Regions from separate parts of the Streptomyces sp. LZ34 genome, predicted to be linked through region 3. Evidence: predicted binding sites of a transcription regulator. Region 3 holds the regulator's gene; each other region holds the start of a gene.

Region 1 (9,391 bases), 2.8 Mb from region 3:
GACTCCCTGATGCTGCGCGTGATGATCGAGCAGCCCCGTCTGCGCATCAGCGTGTACGACGCGAGCACCGAGCTCCCCACCGGCGCGTACCTCCCGGAGGGCGACCGGATGTACGGGCGCGGCCTGGGGGTGGTCGCGGCGCTGGCCGACGAGTGGGGGACGGCGGACGGGGACCCGACGGGGATGTACGCCAAGGGCGTCTGGTTCGAGCTGAGGACCATAAAGACACTGAAGGCGCTGAAGGCCGGTGGCGGGGGCGGGGAACGGGCCTGAGGGGCCCTCGGCGGCCGTCAGCGGCCCTGCGCGGCCCTGTGCGGCCGTCGCAGCGCCCTGTGCGGCCCCCAGCGGCCCTGAGCCGGGCCGGGAGGCCCTAAGCCTGCGCCGGGTGCCCCAGGAGCATCGTCGGGGCGCCGCTCACCCGGGTGAGGAAGACCGTGCAGGAATTCACCCCTTCGAGGCGGAGCTTCTTCCGCAGCTCCTCGGGCTCGACGGCCGAGCCCCGCTTCTTCACCGTCAGGACGCCGACCTTGCGCTCGCGCAGCAGCGCCTTGAGCTTCTTGAGGTTGAAGGGCAGCACATCCGTGATCTCGTACGCGGTGGCGTAGGGCGTCGGGCGCAGATCGTCCGCCGTGACGTAGGCGATCGTCGGGTCGATGAGGCGGCCGCCGATCCGGGCGGCGACGTCCGCGACCAGGTGCGCGCGGATCACCGCGCCGTCCGGCTCGTACAGCCAGCGGCCCACCAGTCCCGGCTCGGGGTCCGGCAGCAGCCGGGTGCCGAGGAGGGAGTGGCGGTCGGGGAGCAGCGTGGCGCGGCGCATGCCCGGGCGGGTGGTGCCGAACCACAGCAGGGCCTCCTTCACATCGCCGTGGTCCGAGATCCACTCGGCCTCGGCGTCCGCGGGGACCGCGTCGTGCGGGATGCCCGGGGCGACCTTGAGGGCGGCGTGCGGGGCGGTGCGGGCGGCCCGGACGGCCCAGGACAGCGGCGGGGAGTACGCCTCGGGGTCGAAGACGCGGCCGCGGCCGCCGCGCCGGGCGGGGTCCACGAAGATCGCGTCGTACGGGGAGGTGTCGATCTCGGCGACGTCCGCGTGGCGCACCTCGATGAGGTCGGCGAGGCCCAGGATCTCGGCGTTGGCCCGGACCACCGCGCAGGTCAGCGGGTCCCGGTCGACGGCCAGGACGGGGATGCCCGCGCGGGCCAGCGCGACCGCGTCGCCGCCGATGCCGCAGCACAGGTCGGCCACTCGGCGCACACCGAGCTCGACGAGGCGGTCGGCCCGGTAGGCGGCGACGGAGGCGCGGGTGGCCTGTTCCACGCCGTTCGGCGTGAAGTACATGCGGTGGGCGTCGTCGGCGCCGAACTTCGCGGCCGCGCGCTGCCTCAGCCGCGCCTGGGTGAGGGCCGCCGAGACCAGCTCAGCGGGGTGGTCGCGGCGCAGCCGGGTCGCCGTGGCGAGCTCCCGCACCGGGTCGTAGTCCTGGAGCTCGCGGAGCAGCACCTGCCCTTCGTCGCGGAGCAGTGAGTCGAAGGCGTCAACGTCCACGTCGCCCATTCTCCTCGCTCCAGCGAGCGCGTTCGCGCCACCCGGCCGAAGATCGCTTATGTGATGATGATCAAGACTGGCCTTTCGAGGTGTCTCGTGTTGGTCGCGGCCGCGGCTCTGCTCGCGGGCTGCTCGGACATGGACGGAGCCGGTGCCGGGACGGCTGCGCGGGTGGACAAGGGCTCGGGCAGCGCCGCCGCATCGTCTGCGCCGTCGTTCATGTCGTCTTCCGGGGCCGGGGCCGGGGCCCATGCCCCGGGCGCGCACCACGGCTCGCCCCAGGCGCCGGGGCCGGGATCGGGTTCCGCGTCCGGTCCGGGTGCGGCCTCCGGCCTGCCCTCGCCCCCCGCCCCGGCTCCGGACGGCTACCGCCGCTGGGGGCTCGACGGGCCGCTGGAGACGGCGCCGCCGCCCTCGGCCAAACCGGCCCTCGTGCCGCCGGCGGCGGGCGCGCCCGCCGGGCCGCCGATCATCGACCATGTGCCGACCGACGACCCGGTCGTCTTCGTGACCATCGACGACGGCGCCGAGAAGGACCCGGCCTTTTTGCAGCAGGCCCATGACCTGGGGCTGCCGTTCACCGGCTTCCTGACGGACGACGTGGTGGCCGGCGGCTACGGCTACTTCGAGCAGCTGCGCCGGCTCGGCAACGGGATGCAGAACCACACGCTCACCCATGTGAGGCTGCCCGGTCTGGAGTACGAGCGACAGGTCCACGAGATCTGCGGCCAGCAGGAGATCCTCACCCGGCAGTTCGGCGCCCAGCCGTATCTCTTCCGCCCGCCGTACGGGGCGCTGGATGACGACACCGTGCGCGCGGCGGCGGCCTGCGGGGTGCGGGCGCTCGTGATGTGGTCGGCTGAGATGAAGGCCGGCGGGCTGGAGTACGCGTCCGGCGACCGGCTGCACTCCGGCGACATCGTGCTGGCCCACTTCCGCGGCCCCGCCCAGCAGGAGGGGCGGACGATGACCGATGTGATGACCTCGCTGCTGCGGGAGATCCAGGCGCAGGGCTTCGCCGTGGCCCGGCTGGAGGACTACCTCTGAGGGGCGCCGGCCGGTGCGGTTCGCCGGGCCGACGGGGCGCCGCGGCACCCTGTCGCTTGGCACTCTGGTTGACTGAGTGCTAACCGCGTCATAATGTCGTGGCTGGCACTCGGCATCGTGGAGTGCCAAACACAGCGACGGGCAGGTCCGGCACCCGCGACGACGGATCCACCTGGTCGCCACCTCAGACAGTTAACCCCGTGAGATCTCCGAAGGGGGAGGTCGGATCGTGACGACCGCCAGCTCCAAGGTTGCCATCAAGCCGCTCGAGGACCGCATTGTGGTCCAGCCGCTCGACGCCGAGCAGACCACGGCCTCTGGCCTGGTTATTCCGGACACTGCCAAGGAGAAGCCCCAGGAGGGCGTCGTCCTGGCCGTGGGCCCGGGCCGCTTCGAAGACGGCAACCGTCTCCCGCTCGACGTCTCCGTCGGCGACGTCGTGCTCTACAGCAAGTACGGCGGTACCGAGGTGAAGTACAACGGCGAGGAGTACCTCGTCCTCTCGGCTCGCGACGTTCTCGCGATCATCGAGAAGTAAGTCACCGAAGTTTGCCTGTGAGCCGCGCCCCGGTCCCCCTGTCCATACCGGGGTCGGGGCGCGGTTCGTTTGAGAGGACATACGCAACCCATGGCGAAGATCCTGAAGTTTGACGAGGACGCCCGTCGCGCCCTTGAGCGTGGCGTCAACAAGCTTGCCGACACCGTCAAGGTGACGATCGGCCCCAAGGGCCGCAACGTCGTCATCGACAAGAAGTTCGGCGCTCCGACCATCACCAACGACGGTGTCACCATCGCTCGTGAGGTCGAGGTCGAGGACCCGTACGAGAACCTGGGCGCCCAGCTCGTCAAGGAGGTGGCGACCAAGACCAACGACATCGCGGGTGACGGCACCACCACCGCCACCGTGCTGGCCCAGGCCCTGGTCCGCGAGGGCCTGCGGAACGTGGCCGCCGGCGCCTCCCCGGCCGCCCTGAAGAAGGGCATCGACGCGGCCGTCAAGGCCGTCTCCGACGAGCTGCTGGCCACCGCCCGCCCGATCGACTCCAAGAGCGACATCGCCGCCGTGGCCGCGCTGTCCGCTCAGGACAAGCAGGTCGGCGAGCTCATCGCCGAGGCGATGGACAAGGTCGGCAAGGACGGTGTGATCACCGTCGAGGAGTCCAACACCTTCGGTCTGGAGCTGGACTTCACCGAGGGTATGGCCTTCGACAAGGGCTACCTGTCTCCGTACATGGTCACCGACCAGGAGCGGATGGAGGCCGTCCTCGAGGACCCGTACATCCTGATCCACCAGGGCAAGATCTCCTCGATCCAGGACCTGCTGCCGCTGCTGGAGAAGATCATCCAGGGTGGCAACAAGCCGCTGCTGATCATCGCCGAGGACGTGGAGGGCGAGGCCCTGTCCACCCTCGTCGTCAACAAGATCCGCGGCACCTTCAACGCCGTCGCGGTGAAGGCCCCCGGCTTCGGCGACCGCCGCAAGGCGATGCTCGGCGACATGGCCGCGCTCACCGGCGCCACCGTGGTCGCCGAGGAGGTCGGCCTCAAGCTCGACCAGGTCGGCCTGGACGTGCTGGGCACCGCCCGCCGCGTGACCGTCACCAAGGACGACACCACCCTCGTCGACGGCGGCGGCAACTCCGAGGACGTGGTCGGCCGGATCAACCAGATCAAGGCCGAGATCGAGGCCACGGACTCCGACTGGGACCGCGAGAAGCTCCAGGAGCGGCTCGCCAAGCTGGCCGGCGGCGTGTGCGTGATCCGCGTCGGCGCCGCCACCGAGGTGGAGCTGAAGGAGAAGAAGCACCGTCTGGAGGACGCCATCTCCGCGACCCGCGCCGCGGTCGAGGAGGGCATCGTCTCCGGTGGTGGCTCCGCGCTCGTCCACGCCGTCAAGGTGCTGGAGGACAACCTCGGCAAGGACGGCGACGAGGCCACCGGTGTCGCGGTCGTCCGCCGCGCCGCGGTCGAGCCGCTGCGCTGGATCGCCGAGAACGCGGGCCTTGAGGGCTACGTCATCACCTCCAAGGTGGCCGAGCTCGAGAAGGGCCACGGCTACAACGCGGCGACCGACGAGTACGGCGACCTGGTGAAGGCCGGCGTCATCGACCCGGTCAAGGTCACCCGCTCCGCCCTGGAGAACGCGGCGTCCATCGCCTCCCTGCTGCTCACCACCGAGACGCTGGTGGTCGAGAAGCCGGCCGAGGACGAGGCGGAGGCCGCGGGCCACAGCCACGGTCACTCGCACTGACGCGCCCACCGCGCACTCACGTCAGGCGCGGTCACCCCCTCGCGGGGGTGACCGCGCCTCACGCGTTCCAGGGGCCTTCCGGGGCGGCGGGGCGGCCCTCCGGGGCGGCGGCCGGGGCCCGGGGGGTCAGCGTCCCTTGGGCTGCCCCTTGGCGTTTCCCTTGGGGGGCCGCCCCACGTTCGACGAGACGACAGAGACCGCCGCCCGCGGCGCCAGCTTCGCCAGCCCCGTCATGGCCTTGTACCGCGGATCGGGGATCGACAGCGCCTTGCCCCGCGCGAAGTCCTTGAGCGCCGCCGTCACCAGCTTGTCCGCGTCCAGCCACATCCAGCTCGGCACGCTGTCCGGCTTGATCCCGGCCCGCGCGTGGAACTCGGTCCGTACGAACCCGGGGCACAGCGCCATCAGCCGCACCCCCGAGCTCGCCAGGTCCTTCGCCGCGCCCTGCGTGAACTGCACGACCCAGGCCTTGCTGGCCCCGTATGTGCCGCGCGGAAAGAACGCCGCGATCGAGGCGACGTTGATCACCCCGCCGCGCCCCCGGGCCCGCATGGTCTCGGACGCGGCGGTGGTGAGCCGCAGGACGGCCTCGCAGTGCACCTTCATCATCCGCAGCTCGTCGGCCAGGGACACCTCGAGATAGCGGCCCTTGTTGCCGAAGCCGGCGTTGTTGACGAGCAGATCGATCGGGTGCTTGCGGTCGCCGAGGCGCGCCTCGACCGCCGCGATGCCGTCATCCTCGGCCAGGTCGGCCCGCAGCACGTCCGCCTCCACCCCGTGGCGGTCATGGAGGTCGGCGGCCTGTTCGCGCAGCCGCTTCTCGTCCCGCGCCACCAGCACCAGATTGTGGCCGTCCGCCGCGAGCCGGCTCGCGAAGGCGGCGCCGATGCCCGCCGTGGTTCCCGTAATCAACGCAGTCGTCATACGCGCACGTTAGCGGCCACGGCGGGGGTCGGAGCGCACTCGTCCGGATCAGTTCTCCGGCGGGATGGAAAGTGTTCCGATATACGAGAGCGCGGTCTCCCGCGCCTCGGGGCGGAGCGCGTCGCCCGCCGCGAGCACCCGCGGCAGCAGGGCGCGTTCGGTCGTGGTGGCACGGAAGAGGAGGCCCACGGTCACTTCGTGGTCGGGCCGGTGCACGATCTCGACCGGGTCCCCGGCGCGGATCTCGCCCGGTTCGAGAACCCGCAGATAGGCGCCGGGCACGGCGGCCCGGGTGAATCGCTTCACCCAGCGCTCCTCGCCCAGCCAGCCCGCGAAGGTCCGGCACGGGATGCGTGGGGAGGTGACTTCGAGCAGCAACTCGGGGCCGATCCGCCAGCGCTCGCCGATCCGGGCGCCGGTCACGTCGAGGCCGCGGGTGGTGAGGTTCTCGCCGAAGACGCCGTTCGACAGCTCGCGGCCCAGCTCGCGCTCCCAGGCGTCGAGGTCCTCGCGCGCGTAGGCGTACACCGCCTGGTCGTTCCCGCCGTGGTGGCGGAGGTCGCTGACCGTGTCGCCGACGAGTCCGCTCGCGGCCTCGCCCTTGGGGCCCGGGGCCATCACCCGCACCGGCCCGTCGGCCGGGCGCTTGTCGATGCCGGTGCCGCCGGAGGGGGCGTCGGTGTACTCGACCGGCTTCAGACGGCCGAGGTTGACGGTGAGCACGGTCAGCGGGTGCGAGGGCCCGGCCTCGGAGATACGGGTCATGGCGGCACGCTAAAGGGCCGCGATGGCGCGGCTCAAAGGTTCGAAGTTTTGGACGTTCGGATGTTCGGATGTTCGGGCGTTCAAAGCGCCAACGCGATATTCCAGATCGTATCCAAGGATCGCTTATGCTCGAAGCATGATCGAGCCTCGTCATCTGAGGGTGCTGCGCGCCGTGGCCGCCACGGGATCCTTCTCCGCGGCCGCCCGTGAGCTGGGCTGCACCCAGCCCGCCGTCAGCCAGCAGATGAAGGCCCTCGAACAGTCCACGGGCACGCCGCTGCTGATCCGTACGGGCCGGGAGATGCGGCTGACGCAGGCCGGCGAGGCGCTGGTGCGGCACGCGGCGGGGATCCTGGCCGGGCTGACCGCCGCCGAGGAGGAGGTCGCCGCGATCGCCGGGCTGCGGGCCGGCCGGGTGCGGCTGGCGTCCTTCCCCAGCGGCAGCTCGACGCTCGTGCCGACCGCGCTCGCCGAGCTGCGCTCGGCCTACCCGGGGACCCGGGTCTCGCTGGTGGAGGCCGAGCCGCCGCGCTCGGTGGAGATGCTGCGCGCGGGCGACTGCGAGATCGCCGTGGCCTTCCGCTACCCGGAGGTCGAGCCGGCCGTGCCGGGCGCGGAGCCGGCGGCCGACGCGGAGGGGCTGACCACCGCGGCCGAGGGCCAGTGGGGCAAGGACGACCTGGTCGTGCGGCCGCTGCTGAGCGACCGGCTGGTCGGCGTGGTGCCCGAGGCGCACCGGCTGGCGGGGGCCGGGGCGGTGGGCATCGGGGAGCTGGCCGAGGAGCCGTGGATCGCGGGATGCCCGCGCTGCCGCAGGCATCTGGTGGAGGTGTGCGAGGCGGCGGGCTTCACACCCCGGATCGACTTCGCGACGGACGACTATCCGGCGGTGATCGGGCTGGTGGCGGCCGGGCTCGGGGTGGCGGTGCTGCCGGAGCTGGCGCTGGAGTCCGTACGGGCCAAGGGGACCGCGAGGGTGGAGGTGGAGCCGGCCGTGCGGCGGGAGGTCGTCGCGCTCACCCTGCCGGACCTCGCGCGGGTCCCGGCGGTGGCGGCGACGCTGGAGCGGCTGGAGTCGGCGGCGCGAGGCGAACCACGGCCGTGACGGGCGGCTGAACGGGCCCCAGAGGCGTCTGGAGTCATCCAGAGGCGTCCAGGGGGGCGGCCTTCAGCGGCGGCCGCCGGGGCTCACGGTCGGTGCTGATACGTTTCTTCAGTAATGCGGTGATCGCGGGCGCGATCAGGCGCCGGGGGCTCCGGCGCCCGAGGTGGCGACGGCCCGGTGGCGTGCCCGCCCCATGAGCTCCTCGCGCTCGTCCTCGGTCAGCCCGCCCCACACGCCGTACGGCTCACGAACCGCCAGCGCGTGCGCCGCGCACTCCGCGCGTACGGGGCATCGCATGCACACCTCTTTGGCTGACATCTCGCGTGCGCTGCGGGCAGCGCCGCGCTCGCCCTCCGGGTGGAAGAAGAGCGAGCTGTCGACCCCGCGACACGCGGCCAGCAGCTGCCAGTCCCACAGGTCGGCGTTCGGACCGGGAAGACGGGAGAAATCTGCCATTGCCTTATCTCCTCGAAGCGATCTGGTGCGGACGCTGCGTCCTGGGTCGTACACCTACTGTGTAAGTAGATGTAAATATGACTCATTGCGAATCTAGCCACAGAGACCGGCAAATTGGAAGCAAGGTCGCCAAATGCCATCGAAGAGGGCGGAAGTCGGGGTAAGGCGCGGCGGGCGCGATGAAGCAGCTCTGTGTCCGTTCCCTCACGTAGAGTGTCGAAGGTGGCCGCCGGACCCCGTAACTCTTTCGGGTGACCGTCGTTGAGAGTGCGGAGGCGGTTGATGGGTAAAGCTCTCGGACGGATGTCCGAGGCTGTCAATCGCACAGGTGACGATATGTACCAGCCTGGAGGCTCAAGGTGACGCGCATCAGCTGCGGAGGGCGGTCATGACATCCGTCCTCGTCTGCGACGACTCCCCGCTTGCCCGAGAGGCGCTGCGCCGTGCGGTGGCGACCGTGCCCGGCGTCGAGCGTGTGACGACGGCGGCCAACGGCGAGGAAGTCCTCCGCCGCTGGGGGGCCGACCGTTCGGATCTGATTCTGATGGACGTGCGGATGCCCGGCCTCGGTGGTGTCGAGACCGTGCGGCGGCTGCTCTCGGCCGACCCCGGCGCCCGGATCATCATGCTCACGGTCGCCGAGGACCTGGACGGCGTCGCGCTGGCCGTGGCCGCCGGCGCCCGTGGCTATCTGCACAAGGACGCCTCGCGCGCCGAGCTGCGCGCCACCGTGACCCAGGCGCTGGCCGACCCGACCTGGCGGCTGGCGCCGCGCCGGCTGCGCTCCGCCGAGATGGGCGCGGCGCCCACGCTCACCGCCCGCGAGATCCAGGTGCTGGAGGGCATGAGCCACGGCCGGTCCAATGCGGAGATCGGCCGTGAGCTGTTCCTCTCCGAGGACACCGTCAAGACGCACGCCCGGCGGCTGTTCAAGAAACTCGGCGCCTCGGACCGGGCACACGCGGTGGCGCTCGGCTTCCGCTGGGGTCTGGTCCGATAGGCCCAGCCTCCCGGCCGGGGGCACCTCCCAGCGGTAGCTGGGGCAGAAGCGAGCCCAAAAAAGGGGGCCGACGGTCCCCGCCCGTCGGGTGGCGGGCGGGGCGATGGGCGGCGGCTTATGTTGGTTCGCCGGGCGATGCCGCATCCTTGAAGGTGTGGAGTTCCTCGGGGACATGTCGGTCGGGCGTGAGGGGAGAGCGCAGGACGTGACGACGACAGCCGGCGCACCTGCTCATAACGCTTCAGCGCACAACTACGGACGCGGTGCCGCGGAACCCTCGGCGCCAAGGCACCA
Region 2 (9,391 bases), 3.1 Mb from region 3:
CGGCATCCGCGACGCGGCGGGACAGGCGCCGGTTGCGGCCCATGCCGGCGACGTTGAGGTCTTCGACGACGATCGTGCCGTACTCGGAAGCAAGGCGGGTCGTCATCTTGTGGAGGGTGTCCTCGCGAAGGTTGGCGACCCGGTGATGGATCTTGTTCCGCGCCTGGTTGGCCTTCTCCCAGCGCTTCGACGGCTGCTGCCCGGTGCACCGGTCGGGGCCCTGCCGGCGGGAGACGACCCGGCTGGCGCGGCGCAGCTGCTTCTGCGCGCGGTCGAGGTGGCGTGGGTTGGGTTCCTCGCCAAGGACACCGTCGCTGTCCGCGAGGACGGCCAGCGTCTTGATACCGAGGTCGATACCGACCGCCGCGCCTGGTCGGGTGACTTTCACCAGCTGGTGCTTCTCCTCGACCTGGAGCGAGACGAACCAGCGGCCCCGGTCCAGACGTACGGTCGCGGACAGGATGCGCATATGCCCGGCGTCGGCAAGGGCCCTCAGGTGGGAGGCGTCCTCGTGGAGGCGGACCGTGCCGATCCTGGGCAGGGTGATGTGCCGCCCGTCAGGCTCGATGCGGATCGTGCCGGTGGTGAACCGGCAGGCAAGGCGCGCTTTCCGCTTCGGCTTGAAGCGGGGGATGCCCATCTTTGGGCCCTTGCGCTTACCGCTCTTGGACTTCGTGTAGTTGTCGAACGCCGCCGACGCGTTGGCCAGGCCGGTGTTGTACGCCTCCTTGGAGTTCTCCCCCCACCAGTGGGCGAAGCGCGGGTTGGTGCGCTTGTCCTCGTTGAACGCCTTCCGCAGCGAGGGCAGCGACCATGACCGCCACTCGGTCAGCTCGTCCTCGGGTATGCCGTACGACTGCTCGGCCCTGCGCTGCCACCACACGGCGGTGATGTACGCGACCGCCCAGTTGTACGCGGCCCGCGCGGCACCTCCGTGCGAATGCAGGTTGCGGGTCGTCGTGGCGTTGGGGTCCAGCGCGAGCTTGTGCGCGAAGACGGTGAAGCCCGGCTGCGGCTTGAACTTCTTCATCCGGCCACCTGCGGGCCGGTGGCGACGGCGACAGCCCGGGCGGCGCGGTTCTTCGCGGAGCGGCGGCCGTACAGGCGGGCGCACATCGAGGTCAGGACCTCGATGATGTCCCGTACGAGGTCGTCGGCGGTCTCTGCCGGGTCCAGGACAACCAGGCGCCGTCCCGTGGCCGAGAGAGCCGCTTCCAGGTGCTCGACGCCGAACCGGGCGAGGCGATCTGGGTGCTCGACCACGATCGTCCCCACATCCGGGTCGGCGAGCAGGCGGTGCAGTTTGCGGCGGCGCCCGTTCACACCGGAGCCGACCTCCGTCACCACGTCAGCGACGGTGAGCCCCCGGTCCGTTGCGCCCTGCACGGTCCGGGCGACCTGGCGCTCCAGGTCTGTTTTCTGGTCACCGGACGAGACACGGCAGTACGCCACGACCCGCCCGGTGGCCTGCGGGGCGGGCTCGGTCACGAGCCACGTACCGGACGGCGTCTGGACGACCGGGACCGGCATACGGCCCTCTTTCGCCCAGGTCCACGCGGTCTGGTAGTGCACGCCGTTGCGTGCCGCCCACTCGGAAAGCTTCACAACATCACGATATTCACTGAGAATCCTGGATATCCACTGAAAAAAATGGGAACTGTTGTTCACCCCTCGCTCCCCTCACTTCCCTCGCGCCGGTCTTCGCGGGGGCTCTCCCTACGGGGCTCCCACCCCGCCGTCCGTCTCGTCCTCCGGTCCGGCCTGCCCGGGGCCGTACAGGTCGCGGTACGAAGGGAACACGCCCCCCGGCCCGTCCACCCCCTCGGCCGCCAGCACCCCCTTGACCACCGCCCGCGTCAGCACATCCGCCCCTGCGGCCAATACCTCGTTCAGCACCCCGGCCTCCAAATGCACCCCGAACGCCGGGTCTTGGCCGCCGTCGGTGCCCTCGGGCACGAGCGGGCGGTCGCCTGTCGCCAGGGCGAAGACCGTGTCGCCGTCGGACAGCAGATGCACGGGCCGCACCGCGCGCGCCAGGCCGTCGTGCGCCGTGCCCGCGAGCTTTTGCGCCTGGGCGCGGCTGAGCGCCGCGTCCGTGGCGACCACCGCCAGAGTGGTGTTCAGCGGCGGCCGCACGGAGGCCGCCGAACGCCGCTCCGACTCGGCCCGGGCGGCGGCCAGTCGGCGCTGTGCCCTGGCGTGTTCCGCCTCGTCGGGGCGACGGGCCCGGCCGCCCGGCACCGCTCCATCCGGCTCGTACGGCTCGGCGAACCATTCCCCGTACAGCGCGCCCGTCAGCGGATCGACCACCGAGCCCGCCGCGTTGACCGCGGCCAGGGCGGCCACGGTGATCCCGGACGGCAGGACCACACTCGCCGATCCGATGCCTCCCTTGACGCCTCCCGCCACCGCGCCCGTGCCGGCGCCCACACTGCCCTGGGCGACCGGCGCGCCCATGTCCGAACCGGCCGCGGCCTCGATGGCCTCCCGGCCCAGCGCGGCGTCCGGCCGGGCCCGCCAGTCGCCGCCGCGTCCGAGGTCGAACAGGGCGGCGGCCGGTACGACGGGCACCACCTGTGCAGGGTCGGGGCCGACCCGGAAGCCGCGGCCCCGCTCCTCCAGCCAGGCGGCCACCCCGGAGGCGGCGTCAAGTCCGAAGGCGCTGCCGCCGGTCAGCACGACGGCGTCGACGCGCTGGACGAGATTGCGCGGGTCGAGGGCGTCGGTCTCGCGAGTGCCGGGGCCGCCGCCTCGGACATCGACCGCGGCGACCACACCTCCCTCGGGGGCCAGTACGACGGTCGCGCCGGTGAGCCATCCGCCGCCGGTCCGCCGCGCATGGCCGACGCGCAGCCCGGGTACATCCGTCAGGGCGTCGACCTGGCCGGGGCGGGCGGGTCGGGGTGTCGTCCGGTCGGTATCCATGGGCGCTATGCGTAGCACGGAAGCCGCGGCGAAGGGGCCGCCGGCGCAGGGGCGCTCGCACGGGGCCCTCATCAACAGGACGTTCATCAGACGTTGATTGGTCAACGGCAGGCTGTGCGATATGCCGTTCGCCCGCGTCCGAAGGAAGACCAACGTGCCCCGTACGTCTCGGACGGAGGAGCTCCCGACCCTGGTCGCCGCCATGCGGCAGATGCCCCGGGTGGCCCTCCGCTGGATCAGTGAGCCGGACTGCGAGGAAGAGCTGACGCACGCCGAACTGCTGGACCAGGCGGGTCGGGCGGCGGCGGCGCTGACCAGGCTCGGCGTGCGCGCGGGGGACCGGGTGGCGGTGCATCTGCCGCTGATCCCCGAGTCAGTCATCGCCACGCTCGCCTGCGGCCGCCTCGACGCCGTACGCTCCACCCTCCCCGTCGGGCTGCGCACCGATGAGCTGCGCGACCGGCTGGCGGGGATGGACGCGAAGGTGCTGATCACCGCCGACGGCGACTGGCGGCGCGGGGAGCCGCAGGCGCTCAAGCCGCTGATCGACCGGGCGCTGGCGGGCAGCACGAGGATCCCTAAGGTCCTGGTCGTCCACCGCCTGGCCCGCCCCGTGTCCTGGACGCCCGGCCGGGACCTGTGGTGGCACGACCAGCTGGCCGACGCCCCCGCCGACGCGCCGTCCGACCGGTCGTACTCTTGATGCATGAGCACCGCCCCCGACCCCGGACCGCGCGACCCGGCAGCCGCGCTGATCTTCGACGATCCGCTGGCGCAGCAGTCCTCGGACGACACGGACCGCGGCTGGGGTGAGCGTCGGCCCGGCGGCGACACCGGTGATGGCACCGACAGCGCCGCGGACTTGGCCCGCTTCCTCGACGAGAAGCCGCCCCACCACCTCTGAGCTCTGGAACCCCGAGGGCTCAGGTGCTCGATTCGCTGCCGCGCAGCGCGACCAGCTCGTCCCTTATCTCGCGGAGCAGCGCGATCTCGGCGCTCTCCGTCTCGGCCTGCTTCTCTTCTTCCTGCCGCTCCTTGGCGGCCTTCCGAGCCAGATAGCGCGACATCGGCAGCACCATCAGGAAGTACACCACCGCCGCCGTGATCAGGAAGGTGAGCACGGAGCTCAGCACGGTCCCCCAGAGGAGGGGAATGCCCCTTGTGACCTCGCCCGCGGCGTTCGTCTCGCAGGGGGCCTCCAGGCAGGAGCGGTACTTCTCCAGGTCCTTGGTGCCGAAGGCGCCGACGACCGGATTGATCAAGCCCTTCACTATGGAGTTCACAACACCCGTGAACGCGGCTCCGACCACGACCGCGACGGCCAGATCGATGACGTTGCCGCGCATCAGGAAGGCCTTGAAGCCCTCCACGACGCTCTTCTTCTCCTCGCTCAACCCTTTGCCTCTCTCTCGCCGCACCGGTTCTGGAGCGGACGGTTCCGCAACTTACGGTCAAGATCGGCACAGCGCCACCGCCAACCTCGATGTGGCCGCCGCACCGGCCAGGGCCGCCGCGGTCGGCCGCGGCACGGCGAGCACCACCAGCGCTCCGCCTCCCGCCGCTCCGAAGTCTCCGGTCTCGACGTCAGCCGCCGCCACACGCCCCGGCCGCGGCACCGCGGTCACCCGCGCGCCACGAGCGACCACGTGCGCGGCGGCGGGGCCACGGTCCTGACCGGCGCCCAGCGTGGCCAGCACATCCACTCGGTCGCCGGGGCGCAGCAGCCGCACTGCCGCCCCGTCGGCGATTCGGACCGGCGCGGACACCACGGCCGGACGCGGCTCGCGTCGGCCGCTGTCCGGCGGCGAGGACGCCGCCGGACGCGGGTTGGGGCCGCCGGAGGGCGCGGCGGCGGCCAGCGCGGCCGCGGTCATCGCCAGACCCGCCGCCATCGAGCGCCGTCGCCGCCGTAACGCGCGCCGCAGCCGATGTCCGCCGCGGCCCACCCGCACCGGCCCGAACTGCGGCACCACGCCCGTCGGGGGAGTGCGCCGGGCCCGCTCGGCCCAGGACGGAGCCGAGCGCGGCCGGGATGCGGCTGAAAGCGACGAAGGCAATGAAGAAGATGAAGGAGGCGAAAGAGAGGGTGAAGGGGATGGAGAGCGGAGGAACGGGTCGGACACGGCAATCACCGCCTGTCGTGAGAGGCCGGGAGCTTCTGGCCCCTTCACGATGCCCGCCCTCGCCAAATCCCGCTCGGGCCTGTGCACAACCCCCAGGGTGTGGATAACTCCGTCACTCGCGCGGGTAAGCCCATCGACCGCTACGGCAGTTCGATCCCCAGGTCCCAGCCGTCGTGCCCATGCGCGCACAGGCAGTCCCGCGCCTCGGTGGCCGGCAGTGCGCCCACCGCGTCGAACAGCACGTCGCGCAGCCGCTCCAGGTTCTCCCCGAACACCCGCAGCACCTCGCCGTGCGAGACTCCCTCGCCCGTCTCCGCCCCCGCGTCGAGATCCGTGACCAGCGTCAACGACGTGTAGCAGAGCTCCAGTTCACGGGCCAGCACCGCTTCCGGATGCCCCGTCATGCCGACCACCGACCACCCCTGTGCCGCATGCCACCGCGACTCGGCCCGGGTGGAGAAGCGCGGCCCCTCGATCACGCACAGGGTGCCGCCGTCCACCGGCTCCCAGTCGCGCCCGCGCGCCGCCGCCACCGCGACCTGCCGCCCCGTGGGGCAGTACGGATCGGCGAAGGTGGTGTGCACCACGTTCGGCACCCGCCCGTCCGGCAGCGCCTCGCCGTCGAAATAGCTCTGGGCGCGGCCCTTCGTACGGTCCACCAGCTGGTCCGGCACCAGCAGCGTCCCCGGTCCGTACTCCGGCCGCAGCCCGCCCACCGCGCACGGGCCGAAGACCTGCCGCACGCCGACCGAGCGCAGCGCCCACAGATTGGCGCGGTAGTTGATCCGGTGCGGGGGGAGGTGGTGCTTGCGGCCGTGGCGCGGGAGGAAGGCGACCCTCCGCCCCGCGACCTCGCCGAAGAAGAGCGAGTCGCTCGGCGCGCCATAGGGGGTCTCGACGGTGATCTCGGTCACATCGTCGAGGAAGGAGTAGAACCCCGACCCGCCGATGACCCCAATCTCCGCTATCTCCGCATGTGTGCTGCTGGTCTCCGCCATGCGATCACCCTAAGACTTATCCCGTAAGTGATTTCCGGGCAGTCTGAAGAAGGCCGTGACTTCGTCGGATTGTCGTCGTTCTCATGGTGGGCTGCAAGAAGCCCCGTCGAGTCAACCACGGCGAGACGCCGCACCTTCGGGCCGCGAGTCACGTGGCAGCTCGCCTACCACGCATCCAGCCTGGTGGCGCGCCTCTGCTCGACAGATTCCGGACATGCGCCGTGGCAATCCCGGATGAGACCCGACCCGCGAACGAGCGGCACAAGGACCACGCCGGAGCGCTGCGACCGCATACCGGACCATCCCACCAAGACCTACGGGATGGCTCTTAGCCAGCGCCGTCCGCGCATACGACATCCCGCCGCCTCCCTCAGAGGGAGACGGCGGGATGTCGTATGCGCTTTTGAGGCGGCCGAGGCGGCCACAGGGGCGGCAGCCGCGCGTCAGGCGGCCGACGAGGTGCTGCTCGACGTGGTCGACGACGAAGAACTCGACGAAGAGCCCGACGAGCCCGAGGAAGAGCTGGAGGAGGACGACGAAGACGTGTCCGACGAGGAGGAGGAAGACGAGGAGCCCTCGCTCTTCGCGGCCGCCGGCTTGGCCGAGCCGCCGCCCTTGCTGCCGGACGAGGAGCCGCGGCTGTCGTTCCGGTAGAAGCCCGAGCCCTTGAAGACGATGCCGACCGCCGAGAACACCTTCTTCAGGCGTCCGTTGCAGTTGGGGCACTCGGTGAGCGCGTCGTCGCTGAACTTCTGCACCGCCTCGAGGCCCTCGCCGCACTCGGTGCACTGGTACTGATAGGTCGGCACTTACTCCTCCTGGCACTCTCACTCGATGAGTGCTAACGACGCTCAATAGTGCAGTATTCCCGCCCGCCAGTCCACTGCGGCGGGCCATACGGTGACCCATGACACGCGGCTCGACCCGCCGGCCACGCGGCCCGACCGTCACTGGCCGGTCGTGCCCAGCCAGCCTGCCAGCTTGCCGCCCCGGCCCACCGCCCGCAGCCGCTCCTCCGCCGCGTCCCGCACCGGGTCCGTGGCCACGACCAGCAGCTCGTCCTCGCGCCGCAGCACGGTCGAGGGCTGCGGCACAAAGCTCTTCCCGTCCCGTACGACCAGGGTGACCGCGGCCCCCGTCGGCAGCCGCAGCTCGCCGATCTCCACGCCGTGCATCTTGGAGTCCCTGGGGATCGACACCGACAGCAGATGCCCGCGCAGCCGCTCCAGCGGCGCCGACTCGATGCCGAGGTCCGCCGCCGCCTCCTCCTCGCCCAGGCGCAGCCGGCGCGCGAGCCAGGGCAGCGTCGGGCCCTGCACCAGGGTGTAGACGATCACCAGCACGAAGACGATGTTGAAGACGCGGCGGCTTTCGGGCACGTTCGAGACCATGGGGATGGTGGCGAGCACAATCGGCACCGCGCCGCGCAGCCCCGCCCACGACAGCAGTGCCTTCTCCCGCCACGGCACCCGGAAGGGCACGGTGCTGACCAGCACCGAGACCGGCCGGGCCACCATGGTCAGCGCCATCCCGACGCCGATGGCCGGCCAGACGTCGTCGCCCAGTTCGTGCGGGGTCACCAGCAGGCCGAGCAGCACGAACATCCCGATCTGCGCGATCCAGCCGAGCCCCTCGGCGAAGCCGCGCGTCGCGGGCCAGTGCGGCAGCTTCGCGTTCCCCAAGATCAACGATGCCAGGTAGACGGCGAGGAAGCCGGAGCCGTGGGCCAGCGCCCCGCCCGCGTACGCGATCACGGCGATCGCCATCACCGCGATCGGGTACAGGCCCGAGGCGGGCAGCGCCACATGCCGCAGGCCGTACGCCCCCAGCCAGCCGATCGCCAGCCCCACCACGGCGCCGATGGCCAGCTCCAGGGCGATCTCGCCGAGCAGCGCGTACCACGGGTCGATCACGCCTTGGGCGGAGAAGGCGACCACCAGGATCACCACCGGGGCGTCGTTGAAGCCGGACTCGGCTTCCAGGGCGCCCGTGAGTCTCCTGGGCAGCGGCACCTTGCGCAGCACCGAGAAGACCGCCGCCGCGTCCGTGGACGACACCACCGCACCGATGATCAGCGCCTGCCGCCAGTCGAGCCCGACCAGGTAGTGCGCGGCCGTCGCCGTGACCCCGACGCTCACCGCGACCCCCACCGTGGACAGCACCGCGGCGAGCGGCAGGGCGGGTTTGATTTCTCGCCACTTCGTGCCGAGGCCACCCTCGGCCAGGATGACCACAAGGGCGGCATACCCGAGGACCTGTGTGAGCTCGGCATCGTCGAAGACGATGCCGATCCCGTCCTGCCCGATCGCGACGCCGAGGCCGAGGTAGATGAGCAGGGTCGGCAGCCCGCTGCGCGTCGAGACCCTGACGGCCGCCACGGCCACCAGCAGGACGAGTGAGCAGATCAGCAGGAGTTCGTTGAGGTGGTGGACAGTCAGGGGCCGAACCTTTCTCACAGGAGCGGCCGGAAGGCTCCCCGACCGACCGGAACTTCATTGCCTTACCTAACATTTTACGGGTTCTTGACGCGAGTGGCTCACATGGATTTTTCGCGGGTGGTGGCCGGTGGGTGGCCCCAGTCATGACTCCGCGTAGGGGCGGCGACAGCGCTGCGCCTATGGTTGCTCCAGCACTCCAGGATCACCCTGCCCCTCGAAGGACAGCGATGCCCGCCAACAAAAACGGCCCTTCTGGCAAAAAAAAGAAGGGGCGACGTGCCCGCCTGATCGTGATCGCAGTCGTGCTGCTGCTCGTGGGGGGCGTCGGATACGGCACGTACTGGAGCATCAGTACGGTCCGTGCCTCTTTCCCGGAGACCACGGGATCGCTGCAGCTCCAGGGGCTGTCCGGGCCTGTACAGGTCAAGCGCGACGGCAATGGGATACCGCAGATCTACGCCGACACCCCCGAGGACCTCTTCCGCGCCCAGGGGTTCGTCCAGGCCCAGGACCGCTTCTGGGAGATGGACGTACGCCGCCATATGACGGCCGGTAGGCTCTCGGAGATGTTCGGCTCCGGACAGGTGGAGACCGACGCGTTCCTGCGCACCCTGGGCTGGCACCGGATCGCGCAGCGGGAGTACGACACCAAGCTGTCGCCGACCACCAAGAAGTATCTGCGGGCCTATGCCGACGGGGTCAACGCCTATCTCGCGGACCACCAGGGCAAGGAACTGTCCGTCGAGTACGCGGCCCTGGAGTTCGAGCACGACTACAAGCCCGAGAAGTGGACCCCGGTCGACTCGGTGGCCTGGCTCAAGGCCATGGCATGGGATCTGCGCGGCAATATGCAGGACGAGGTCGACCGCGCCCTGGCCTCCAACCGCCTGAGCGCCAAGGAGATCGA
Region 3 (9,391 bases):
TACAACGGCGTCGCGCAGCGGGCGCGCGAGGGCGGCGCGGCCAAGTACAAGATCTTCCGGTGGGCGGCCGAGATCGCCCGCGAGTACGCCAAGACCTCCCAGGACAACTTCCGCCGCACCGGCACCGCCTCCGTGCCGCTCGGTCTCAAGGCCAAGCACGCCGCCGCCGACAAGCTCGTCTACGCCAAGCTGCGCGAGGCCTTCGGCGGGCGGCTGAGGGCCGCGGTGTCCGGCGCGGCCTCGCTCGCGCCCGAGATCGGCTACTTCTTCGCCGGCGCCGGCATCAACATCCTGGAGGGCTACGGGCTGACCGAGACCAGCGGCCCGGGCTTCCTGAACCCGGTGGAATACCGCACCGGCACGGTGGGGAAGGCGTTCGCGGGCCTTGAGGTGCGGATCGCCGAGGACGGCGAGATCCTGATGCGCGGCCCCTCCATCATGCAGGGCTACCACGAACTGCCGGAGCTGACCGGGCAGGTGCTGGAGTCCGACGGCTGGTTCCACACCGGCGACATCGGCGAGCTTTCCCCGGACGGCTATCTCACCATCACCGACCGGAAGAAGGACCTGATCAAGACCTCGGGAGGCAAGTACGTCGCGCCGGCCGAGGTCGAGGGCAAGTTCAAGGCCGTGTGCCCCTTCGTCTCCAACATGCTTGTGCACGGCGCGGACCGTAACTACTGCACCGCGCTGATCTCCCTCGACGAGCCGACGATCATGGGCTGGGCGCAGGAGCACGGCCTGGAGGGGAAGTCGTACGCCGAGGTGGTGGCCACGGAGGAGGTGCGGCAGTTGATCGACGGCTATGTGGGACGGCTCAACGAGGGGCTGCAGCGCTGGCAGACGATCAAGAAGTTCCGGCTGCTGCCGCGCGACCTGGACATCGAGCACGGTGAGCTCACACCGAGCTTGAAGCTGAAGCGACCGGTAGTCGAGCGGGAATACAAGGACCTGCTGGAGGATATGTACGACGGCGCGCGGGAAGTCTGAGGGTTCGGGAGGCTTGAGGGTCGCCCATGCGCCGGGCGACCCCGGGCGGGGTGTCGGGGTGGGGGTGTCGGGTGGGGCTCATGGGCCGTACGAGGCGTACGATCCGCACAAGCGCCGCAGTTCCGACGCACTCTTCACCTGATTTTTCCCCTCATCGCGGCTCACTTGCGTAACTCGGCGCATATGAGGGCGGCATGTCTGCCACTCTGTCGGTGTCGGACTACGGCGTTACGCCGGGACTGCTCAGGAGCCGCACAGTGGGGACGCCTTCTTCTGCCACACCTGCTTCTGTCTCATCTGATCCGGCGCCGGGGGCGGTGCCGGGTGTAGTGCCTCGCCCCCGGCCCGGATCCGGGCCGGGGCCGGCGCTCGTAGCCGTGCCCGGGGCCGTGCCGGCCGCTCGGATCGCCGCCGCGCGCACCAGCCTGCCCGGCAATCCGCTGGCGGCCTCCGCCGCGCGCCGGTTCGCCCGCACGGCCCTCGCGGACTGGACCTCGCTCGACTTCCCCGCCGTCGGCCGGATCCCCGACGGGGTCGCGGACGAGGTCGTGCTGCTGGTGAGCGAACTGGTCACCAACGCCGTGGTGCACGCCGGGACGGCGGTCGAGGTGAGCTGTGCGCTGGACGTCTTAACCGGAGACGGGGAAGTGCCCTCCGTGGTCGTCGAGGTGACCGACCATCACCCCACCCGTTTCCTGCGCGGCGAGCCTCCCGACGGGGGCGAGGAGCCGGGGTGCGGCGGACACGGGCTGCGGCTGGTCGCCGAGCTCGCCGAATGCTGGGGCACGGCCTATCGCCGGGACAGCAAGACGGTGTGGTTCCAATTGCCCGTCACCCCGGCCGAGGCCGTCGCCCTTCCGAGCGAACCGCTTCCGGGTGAGCCGCTTCCGGGTGGCTCACTGCCCACCGACGGCTCCCCCAAGGACGGCTCCCTCAACGGGGACTCCTCAAAGGACGACTCGCTGAAGGACGACTCGCTGAAGGGCGACCCGTCGAGCGGCGACTCGCTGAGTGGCGATGCGTACGCCGTCGAACTCCTGGCCCCCGCCCCCCGGCGCGTCGGCGTCCGCCACACCGACGCCGACTGGGTCCGGGAGGGCGCGCTGTCCTTCCTCGCCGAGGCGTCCGAGCTGCTGGCCGGGCAGTTCGACGAGGACATGGTGACCTCGCTGGCCGCCCAGCTGCTCGTGCCGCGGTTCGCCGACTGGAGCGCGGTGTGGCTCGACGCGGAAGGCGGCCCGCCGCGGCTCGCCCAGGTGTGGCACGCGAGCGAGAGCCGGATCGAGACCCTCCGCCAGGTGCTCGAGAAGGAGCCGCTGGAGCTGCCCGCCACCGCGCGCGGCCGAGCCGTGCCCTGGGCGTGGCCCAGCGACCCCTCCGCCTACGGGCCCGGCGGCGCGGCCCTGGCCTGCCGCCTCATCGCGAACGGGCGCACCGTCGGCACGCTGCTGCTCGGCCGGGCCGGGCTGATGCGAGTGCCGGGCGAGGTGGCCGACCTGGTCGAGGACTTCGCCCGCCGGGTCGCGCTCGCGCTGTCGTCCGCCCGGCAGTACACGCGGCAGGCGACGATCAGCCGGGTGCTGCAGCGCGGGCTGCTGCCGTCCCATATCGCGCGGATCCCGGGCGTGGAGTCGGCGGTGGTGTACGAGCCGACCGGCGGCATCTCGGCCGGGGGCGACTTCTACGACATCTTCCCGGCGGGGAACGGCCGCTGGGTCTTCGTCCTGGGCGATGTGTGCGGGAACGGGCCGGAGGCGGCCGTGGTGACCGGGCTCGTACGGCCCTGGCTGCGGCTGCTGGCGCGCGAGGGATACGGCGTGGGGGCGGTCCTGGAACGGCTCAACCGGATGCTGGGGGAGGAGGCCGTCGAGGCCGCGGTCGAGGGCGCGGCGGAGGCCGTGGCGGCGGGCGTGGGGCTGCCGGTGGGCGGCGGGGTGTCGCGGTTCCTGTCGCTGCTGTACGGGGAGCTCGTGCCGCTGGGCGAGGACGGCGAGGACGGCATCCGCTGCACGCTCGCCAGCGCGGGACATCCGCTGCCCCTGGTGCTCCGGCCCGACGGGTCGGTGCGCACCGTCGCCGAGCCGCAGATCCTGCTGGGCGTCGTGGACGACGTCACGTACGAGAGCGAGACCTTCGAGCTGGCGCCCGGGGAGACGCTGGTGTGTGTGACGGACGGGGTCACGGAGCACAGATCGGGCGCCCGGCAGTTCGACGACGGGGACGGGCTGGCGTCGCTGCTCGGCGACTGCGTGGGGCTGGACGCGGGGGATGTGGCGGAGCGGATCCGGCAGGCGGTGCACGCGTTCGCGGTCGAGCCGCCGGACGACGATCTGGCGATGCTGGTGCTGCGGGCGCGGTAGGGGCGGCGCCCGGACGGATCTCTCCCTCCCCCCGTCCCTACCCGACACCGGGGGCGGGGTTCCACCGCGTGGGGGGGCTCGGAGGCCTGGGGCGGGCCGCCCCAGGCCGCGAGGCGTTCGGGGCGCTGCCCCGATGGCGGACAATGGGGGGCATGCCTTCCGTACTGCCCGATGGCGAGCCCATGCCCGAGGACGGCGCGCTGCCCGCGAGCGCCGTGGCCGGGGCGGCACACCGGCCGCTCGGGTTCTATCTGCATGTGCCCTACTGCGCGACGCGCTGCGGGTACTGCGACTTCAACACCTACACCGCCACTGAGCTGCGCGGTTCCGGCGGCGTGCTCGCTTCCCGCGACAACTACGCCGAGATGGTCGCCGAGGAGGTCCGCCTCGCCCGCAAGGTGCTGGGGGACGACCCCCGGCCGGTCGAGACCGTGTTCGTCGGGGGCGGCACCCCGACCCTGCTGGCCGCCGCCGACCTCGGGCGGATGCTCGGCGCCATCCGGGACGAGTTCGGGCTGGCGGAGGGGGCCGAGGTCACCACCGAGGCCAACCCGGAGTCGGTCGACCCGCGGTATCTGGAACAGCTGCGGGAGGCCGGGTTCAACCGGGTCTCGTTCGGGATGCAGAGCGCCCGGCAGCATGTCCTGCGGGTGCTGGACCGCACCCACACCCCGGGCCGCCCGGAGGCGTGCGTGGCCGAGGCTCGGGCGGCCGGGTTCGACCATGTGAACCTGGACCTGATCTACGGCACGCCGGGGGAGAGCGACGAGGACTGGCGCGCCTCGCTGGAGGCCGCGCTGGGCGCCGGGCCCGACCATGTGTCGGCGTACGCGCTGATCGTCGAGGAGGGCACCCAGCTCGCCCGGCGGATCCGGCGCGGCGAGGTCCCGATGACCGACGACGATGTGCACGCCGATCGGTATCTCATCGCGGAGGAGACGCTGTCGGCGGCCGGGTTCCGCTGGTACGAGGTGTCGAACTGGGCCACGTCGGACGCCGGCCGGTGCCGCCACAACGAGCTGTACTGGCGCGGCGCGGACTGGTGGGGCGCCGGTCCCGGCGCGCACAGCCATGTGGGCGGCGTGCGCTGGTGGAACGTGAAGCACCCCGGCGCGTACGCGCAGGCGCTGAGCGAGGGCCGGTCCCCGGGGGCGGGCCGCGAGATGCTGACCGACGAGGAGCGCCGGGTGGAGCGGATCCTGCTGGAGCTGCGGCTTGTGGAGGGCTGCCCGCTGGACCTGCTGGCCCCGGCGGGCGCCGCCGCGGCGGCCCGGGCCGTGGCGGACGGCCTGCTGGAGCCGGAGCCGTACGGCGAGGGCCGGGCGGTGCTGACCCTGCGGGGGCGGCTGCTGGCCGACGCGGTGGTGCGCGATCTGGTGGACTGACACCTGTCCGGACGCCCGCCTGACCCGACGGCGTGAGGATGACCCGACGCCCGGGTGACCCGACGCCCGGATGACGTGACGCTCGCATGCCCCGACGCCCGGACGGGCCCCGCTACGGCCCGTCCGGACCGCCCACGGTCACATGGTCGATCAGCTCCTCCACCCGCCCCAGCAGGGTCGGCTCCAGGTCCTTGTAGGAGCGGACCGAGGACAGGATCCTCTGCCAGGCCGCCCCCGTGTTCTCGGGCCACCCCAGCGCCCGGCAGACGCCCGTCTTCCAGTCCTGGCCGTGCGGCACCGTCGGCCAGGCGGCAATGCCGACCGAGGAGGGCTTCACGGCCTCCCACACGTCGATGTAGGGGTGCCCGACGATCAGCACGTGCTCGCCGGTGACCTCGGCCGCGATACGGGACTCCTTCGTGCCCGGGACCAGGTGGTCGACCAGCACGCCGAGGCGGGCGTCGGGGCCGGGGGAGAAGTCGCGGACGATCGCGGGCAGGTCGTCGATGCCCTCCAGGTACTCCACGACCACGCCCTCGATGCGCAGGTCGTCCCCCCACACCCGCTCGACGAGCTCCGCGTCGTGGCGCCCCTCCACGTAGATGCGCCCCGCGCGGGCGACGCGCGCGCGGGCCTGAGGGAGGGCGAGGGAGCCGGAGGCGGTGCGGCGCGGGGCCGTGGGGGCGGCGGCGCGGGGGCGCACCAGGGTGACGACGCGGCCCTCCAGGAGGAAGCCGCGCGGTTCCATGGGGAAGACCCGGTGTTTGCCGAAGCGGTCCTCCAGAGTCACCGTGGGGCCCTGCGCGGTCTTCTCGCAGCGGATCACGGCGCCGCAGAACCCGGTGGTGACCTCCTCGACGACCAGGTCGGGCTCGGCGGGCACCTCGGGCGCGGGCGCCTGGCGCTTCCAGGGCGGGGTCAGGTCCGGGTCGTACTGTCGCATCCGAGTGACCCTAGCGCCGGCGTCAGGAGGACACGCCGAAACGAGCGGCGAGCTCATCGCGCTGCGCCCGGACGAAACGGGCGTCCACGGCGGCGCCGTGCCCGGGGACGTACAGCGCGTCCTCGCCGCCGAGGGCGAGCAGCCGGTCCAGGGCGGCGGGCCACTGTCCGGGGATCGCGTCGGCGCCCGCCTGGGGCGGTCCCGACTCCTCGACCAGATCGCCGCAGAAGACCACCTCGGGCTCGCCCGGGGCCTGGCCGGGGACGAGGACGGCCAGGTCGTGGGCGGTGTGGCCGGGGCCCACGTTCGCCAGCAGGACGGGCCGGTCGCCCAGGTCCAGGGTGAGCTCGCCGCACACCAGGTGGTGCGGGCGTACGAGATGGTCGGCGGCCCCGGCGGCGGCGTCGGGGTCCGCGCCGTGGCGCACCGCGTCCTCGCGCAGCGTGTCCCGCTCGCGGCGCAGCAGCTCGTCGAGCCCGGCGGCCCCGTACACCTCGCAGCCCGCGAAGGCGGCGGTGCCGAAGACATGGTCGAAGTGGGGGTGGGTGAGGGCGATGTGAGTGGGGCGGCGGCCGAAGAGCCGGGTGATCTCGCGGCGTACCCAGGCACCCTCGGCCAGGTCGGCGCCGGTGTCGACGACCAGGACGCCGGTCCGGCCGGCGATCGCGCCGACGGTCGCGTCCCAGCCGGGCAGACGGCACCGGGCGACGGACGGCGCGAGATCTTCCCAGCGCGCCTCTTCCCAACGGGTGTCCATACGGAGACGCTAGCGGGGGCAGAGGCAAACCGAGACGCCAACAGACGCCAACGACGCCAACAGGGGCAGTGGCAAAGCGGCGGCTCTTGCCCCGGCCACGGCACCCCGCCGTACACTGGCTGAGGGGTTCTGGCACTCGTGACCATTGAGTGCCAGGGGGAAGACCTGATGAGACGGCTGGACTGGAGGTGCGCGGTGCTCAGCGAACGCAGACTCGAGGTACTGCGTGCGATCGTCCAGGACTATGTGGGCACGGAGGAGCCGGTCGGCTCCAAGGCGCTCACCGAGCGGCACCGGCTGGGCGTCTCCCCGGCCACGGTGCGCAACGACATGGCGGCGCTGGAGGACGATGGCTATATCGCCCAGCCGCACACCAGCGCCGGGCGCATCCCCACGGACAAGGGCTACCGGCTCTTCGTCGACAAGCTGGCCGGGGTGAAGCCCCTGTCCACGCCGGAGCGGCGGGCCATCCAGAACTTCCTGGACGGCGCCGTGGACCTCGACGATGTGGTGGGGCGCACGGTCCGGCTGCTCGCGCAGCTGACCCGGCAGGTCGCGGTGGTGCAGTATCCCTCGCTGACCCGCTCGACGGTCCGCCATGTGGAGCTGCTGGCGATGAGCCCGGCGCGGGTGATGCTGGTGCTGATCACCGACACCGGCCGGGTCGAGCAGCGCATGGTGGACTGCCCGGCGCCCGTGAGCGAGGAGTCGCTCGCGGATCTGCGGGCCCGGCTGAACAGCCGGGTCGTGGGCCGGCGGTTCTCGGATGTGCCGCGGCTGGTGCAGGACCTGCCCGAGGCCTTCGAGCAGGAGGACCGGGGGACCGTCTCGACGGTCCTGGCCACCCTGCTGGAGACGCTGGTCGAAGAGACCGAGGAGCGGCTGATGATCGGCGGCACCGCCAATCTCACCCGCTTCGGGCATGATTTCCCCCTGACGATCCGGCCCGTGCTCGAAGCGCTGGAGGAGCAGGTCGTTCTGCTCAAGCTGCTCGGCGAGGCGAAGGACTCGGGCATGACCGTACGGATCGGGCATGAGAATGCTCACGAGGGCCTGAATTCCACTTCGGTCGTGGCAGTCGGCTACGGTTCGGGCGACGAGGCGGTCGCCAAACTCGGCGTGGTCGGACCGACCCGCATGGACTACCCCGGAACGATGGGAGCGGTACGCGCAGTGGCACGTTACGTCGGACAGATCCTGGCGGAGTCGTAAGTGGCGACGGACTACTACGCAGTCCTGGGCGTGCGGCGTGATGCCTCGCAGGACGAGATCAAGAAGGCATTCCGCCGGCTCGCGCGTGAGCTGCACCCGGACGTGAATCCGGATCCCAAGACCCAGGAGCGGTTCAAGGAGATCAACGCCGCCTACGAGGTCTTGTCCGATCCTCAGAAGAAGCAGGTCTACGACCTGGGCGGGGACCCGCTGTCCGCCTCGGGCGGCGCCGGGGGCGGCGCGGGCGGCTTCGGCGCGGGCTTCGGCAACTTCTCCGACATCATGGACGCCTTCTTCGGCACCGCGTCGCAGCGCGGCCCGAGGTCCAGGACCCGGCGCGGCCAGGACGCCATGATCCGCCTCGATGTGGAGCTGACCGAGGCGGCCTTCGGGACCACCAAGGACATCCAGGTCGACACCGCGGTCGTCTGTACGACGTGCAGCGGCGAGGGCGCGGCGCCCGGCACCTCGGCGCAGACCTGTGACATGTGCCGCGGCCGGGGCGAGGTGTCCCAGGTGACGCGGTCCTTCCTCGGCCAGGTCATGACCTCCCGGCCGTGCCCGCAGTGCCAGGGCTTCGGCACCGTGGTGCCGACCCCGTGCCCGGAGTGCGCGGGCGACGGGCGGATCCGCTCGCGCCGGACGCTGACCGTGAAGATCCCGGCCGGTGTGGACAACGGCACCCGGATCCAGCTCGCCGGCGAGGGCGAGGTCGGCCCGGGCGGCGGCCCGGCGGGCGATCTGTACGTGGAGATCCACGAACTGCCGCACCCGGTCTTCCAGCGCCGGGGCGACGACCTGCACTGCACGGTGACCATCCCGATGACGGCGGCGTCGCTGGGCACGAAGGTGCCCCTGGAGACGCTCGACGGCCTGGAGGAGGTCGACATCCGGCCCGGCACCCAGTCCGGCCAGTCGATCCCGCTCCACCAGCGCGGCGTCACCCACCTGCGCGGCGGCGGCCGCGGCGACCTGATCGTCCATGTCGAGGTGCAGACCCCGGCCAAGCTCGACCCGGAGCAGGAGGAGCTGCTGCGGCGGCTGGCCAAGCTGCGGGGCGAGGAGCGGCCGGTGGGCGAATTCAAGCCAGGGCAGCAGGGGTTGTTCTCGCGTCTGAAGGATGCGTTCAACGGGCGGTAGGCGCCCGGCCGGGGGTCCGGGGGTGGCCCCCGGGGGATGGAGTAAGCCAGGGCAGCAGGGGTTGTTCTCGCGCTTGAAGGATGCGTTCAACGGGCGTTAGGCGGCTGGCCCGACCCGAAGGGCGCGGCCCTGAGCCGGGTTCTGACCGGCGCGGAGGACATGACACGATGTCGCCATGTCCTCCGCGCTGACCGATCTCTTTCGGTACCCGATCGTGCAGGCCCCGATGGCGGGCGGGGCCTCCTGCTCGCAGTTGGCCGCCACCGTCTCCGAGGCCGGCGGCCTCGGGTTCCTCGCCGCCGGCTACAAGACGCCGGAGGCGATGTACCAGGAGATCAAGCAGCTGCGGGGGGAGACCGCCCGGCCCTTCGGCGTGAACCTGTTCATGCCGCAGCCGCTCACCGCCGACCCCGCCGCCGTGGAGGTCTACCGGGAGCAGCTCGCCGGGGAGGCGGCCTGGTACGACACCCCGCTGGGCGACCCCGACGCGGGCTCCGACGACGCGTACGACGCCAAGCTGGCGATCCTCCTCGACGACCCGGTCCCGGTCGTCTCGTTCACCTTCGGCTGCCCCACCCGCGCCGTCCTCGACGCCTTCGGCAGG

The links. Region 3 encodes HrcA, which represses chaperone genes, less so after heat shock. Its sites were predicted from a motif close to TTNGCACTCNGNNNNNCNGAGTGCNAA; they were not measured.
Region 1: groES (co-chaperone GroES) is a predicted target of HrcA. The motif match lies at 2,653-2,679, and genes of this name have one in related genera.
Region 2: ACWY4P_RS21455 (FmdB family zinc ribbon protein) is a predicted target of HrcA. The motif match lies at 6,865-6,891, and genes of this name have one in related genera.

The regions. Positions count from the first base shown of each region.
Region 1 covers NZ_CM132680.1:5,683,360-5,692,750, reverse strand. Annotated here, with positions in the region: gene ACWY4P_RS22685 (ATP-binding protein) at 1-273, shown strand, start outside; gene ACWY4P_RS22680 (class I SAM-dependent methyltransferase) at 371-1,558, opposite strand; gene ACWY4P_RS22675 (polysaccharide deacetylase family protein) at 1,646-2,596, shown strand; gene groES (co-chaperone GroES) at 2,826-3,134, shown strand; gene groL (chaperonin GroEL) at 3,225-4,847, shown strand; gene ACWY4P_RS22660 (SDR family NAD(P)-dependent oxidoreductase) at 4,974-5,771, opposite strand; gene ACWY4P_RS22655 (MOSC domain-containing protein) at 5,820-6,536, opposite strand; gene ACWY4P_RS22650 (LysR family transcriptional regulator) at 6,673-7,641, shown strand; gene ACWY4P_RS22645 (WhiB family transcriptional regulator) at 7,777-8,097, opposite strand; gene ACWY4P_RS22640 (response regulator transcription factor) at 8,486-9,097, shown strand.
Region 2 covers NZ_CM132680.1:5,354,581-5,363,971, reverse strand. Annotated here, with positions in the region: gene tnpB (IS607 family element RNA-guided endonuclease TnpB) at 1-1,030, opposite strand, end outside; gene ACWY4P_RS21490 (IS607 family transposase) at 1,027-1,605, opposite strand; gene ACWY4P_RS21485 (P1 family peptidase) at 1,717-2,925, opposite strand; gene ACWY4P_RS21480 (AMP-binding protein) at 3,080-3,628, shown strand; gene ACWY4P_RS21475 (hypothetical protein) at 3,632-3,829, shown strand; gene mscL (large conductance mechanosensitive channel protein MscL) at 3,849-4,319, opposite strand; gene ACWY4P_RS21465 (RcpC/CpaB family pilus assembly protein) at 4,377-4,898, opposite strand; gene ACWY4P_RS21460 (S-methyl-5'-thioadenosine phosphorylase) at 5,189-6,046, opposite strand; gene ACWY4P_RS21455 (FmdB family zinc ribbon protein) at 6,490-6,855, opposite strand; gene ACWY4P_RS21450 (potassium/proton antiporter) at 6,994-8,502, opposite strand; gene ACWY4P_RS21445 (penicillin acylase family protein) at 8,712-9,391, shown strand, end outside.
Region 3 covers NZ_CM132680.1:8,475,842-8,485,232, forward strand. Annotated here, with positions in the region: gene ACWY4P_RS35695 (AMP-dependent synthetase/ligase) at 1-990, shown strand, start outside; gene ACWY4P_RS35700 (SpoIIE family protein phosphatase) at 1,185-3,350, shown strand; gene hemW (radical SAM family heme chaperone HemW) at 3,503-4,735, shown strand; gene ACWY4P_RS35710 (DUF3097 domain-containing protein) at 4,848-5,678, opposite strand; gene ACWY4P_RS35715 (MBL fold metallo-hydrolase) at 5,701-6,435, opposite strand; gene hrcA (heat-inducible transcriptional repressor HrcA) at 6,631-7,647, shown strand; gene dnaJ (molecular chaperone DnaJ) at 7,648-8,787, shown strand; gene ACWY4P_RS35730 (nitronate monooxygenase) at 8,963-9,391, shown strand, end outside.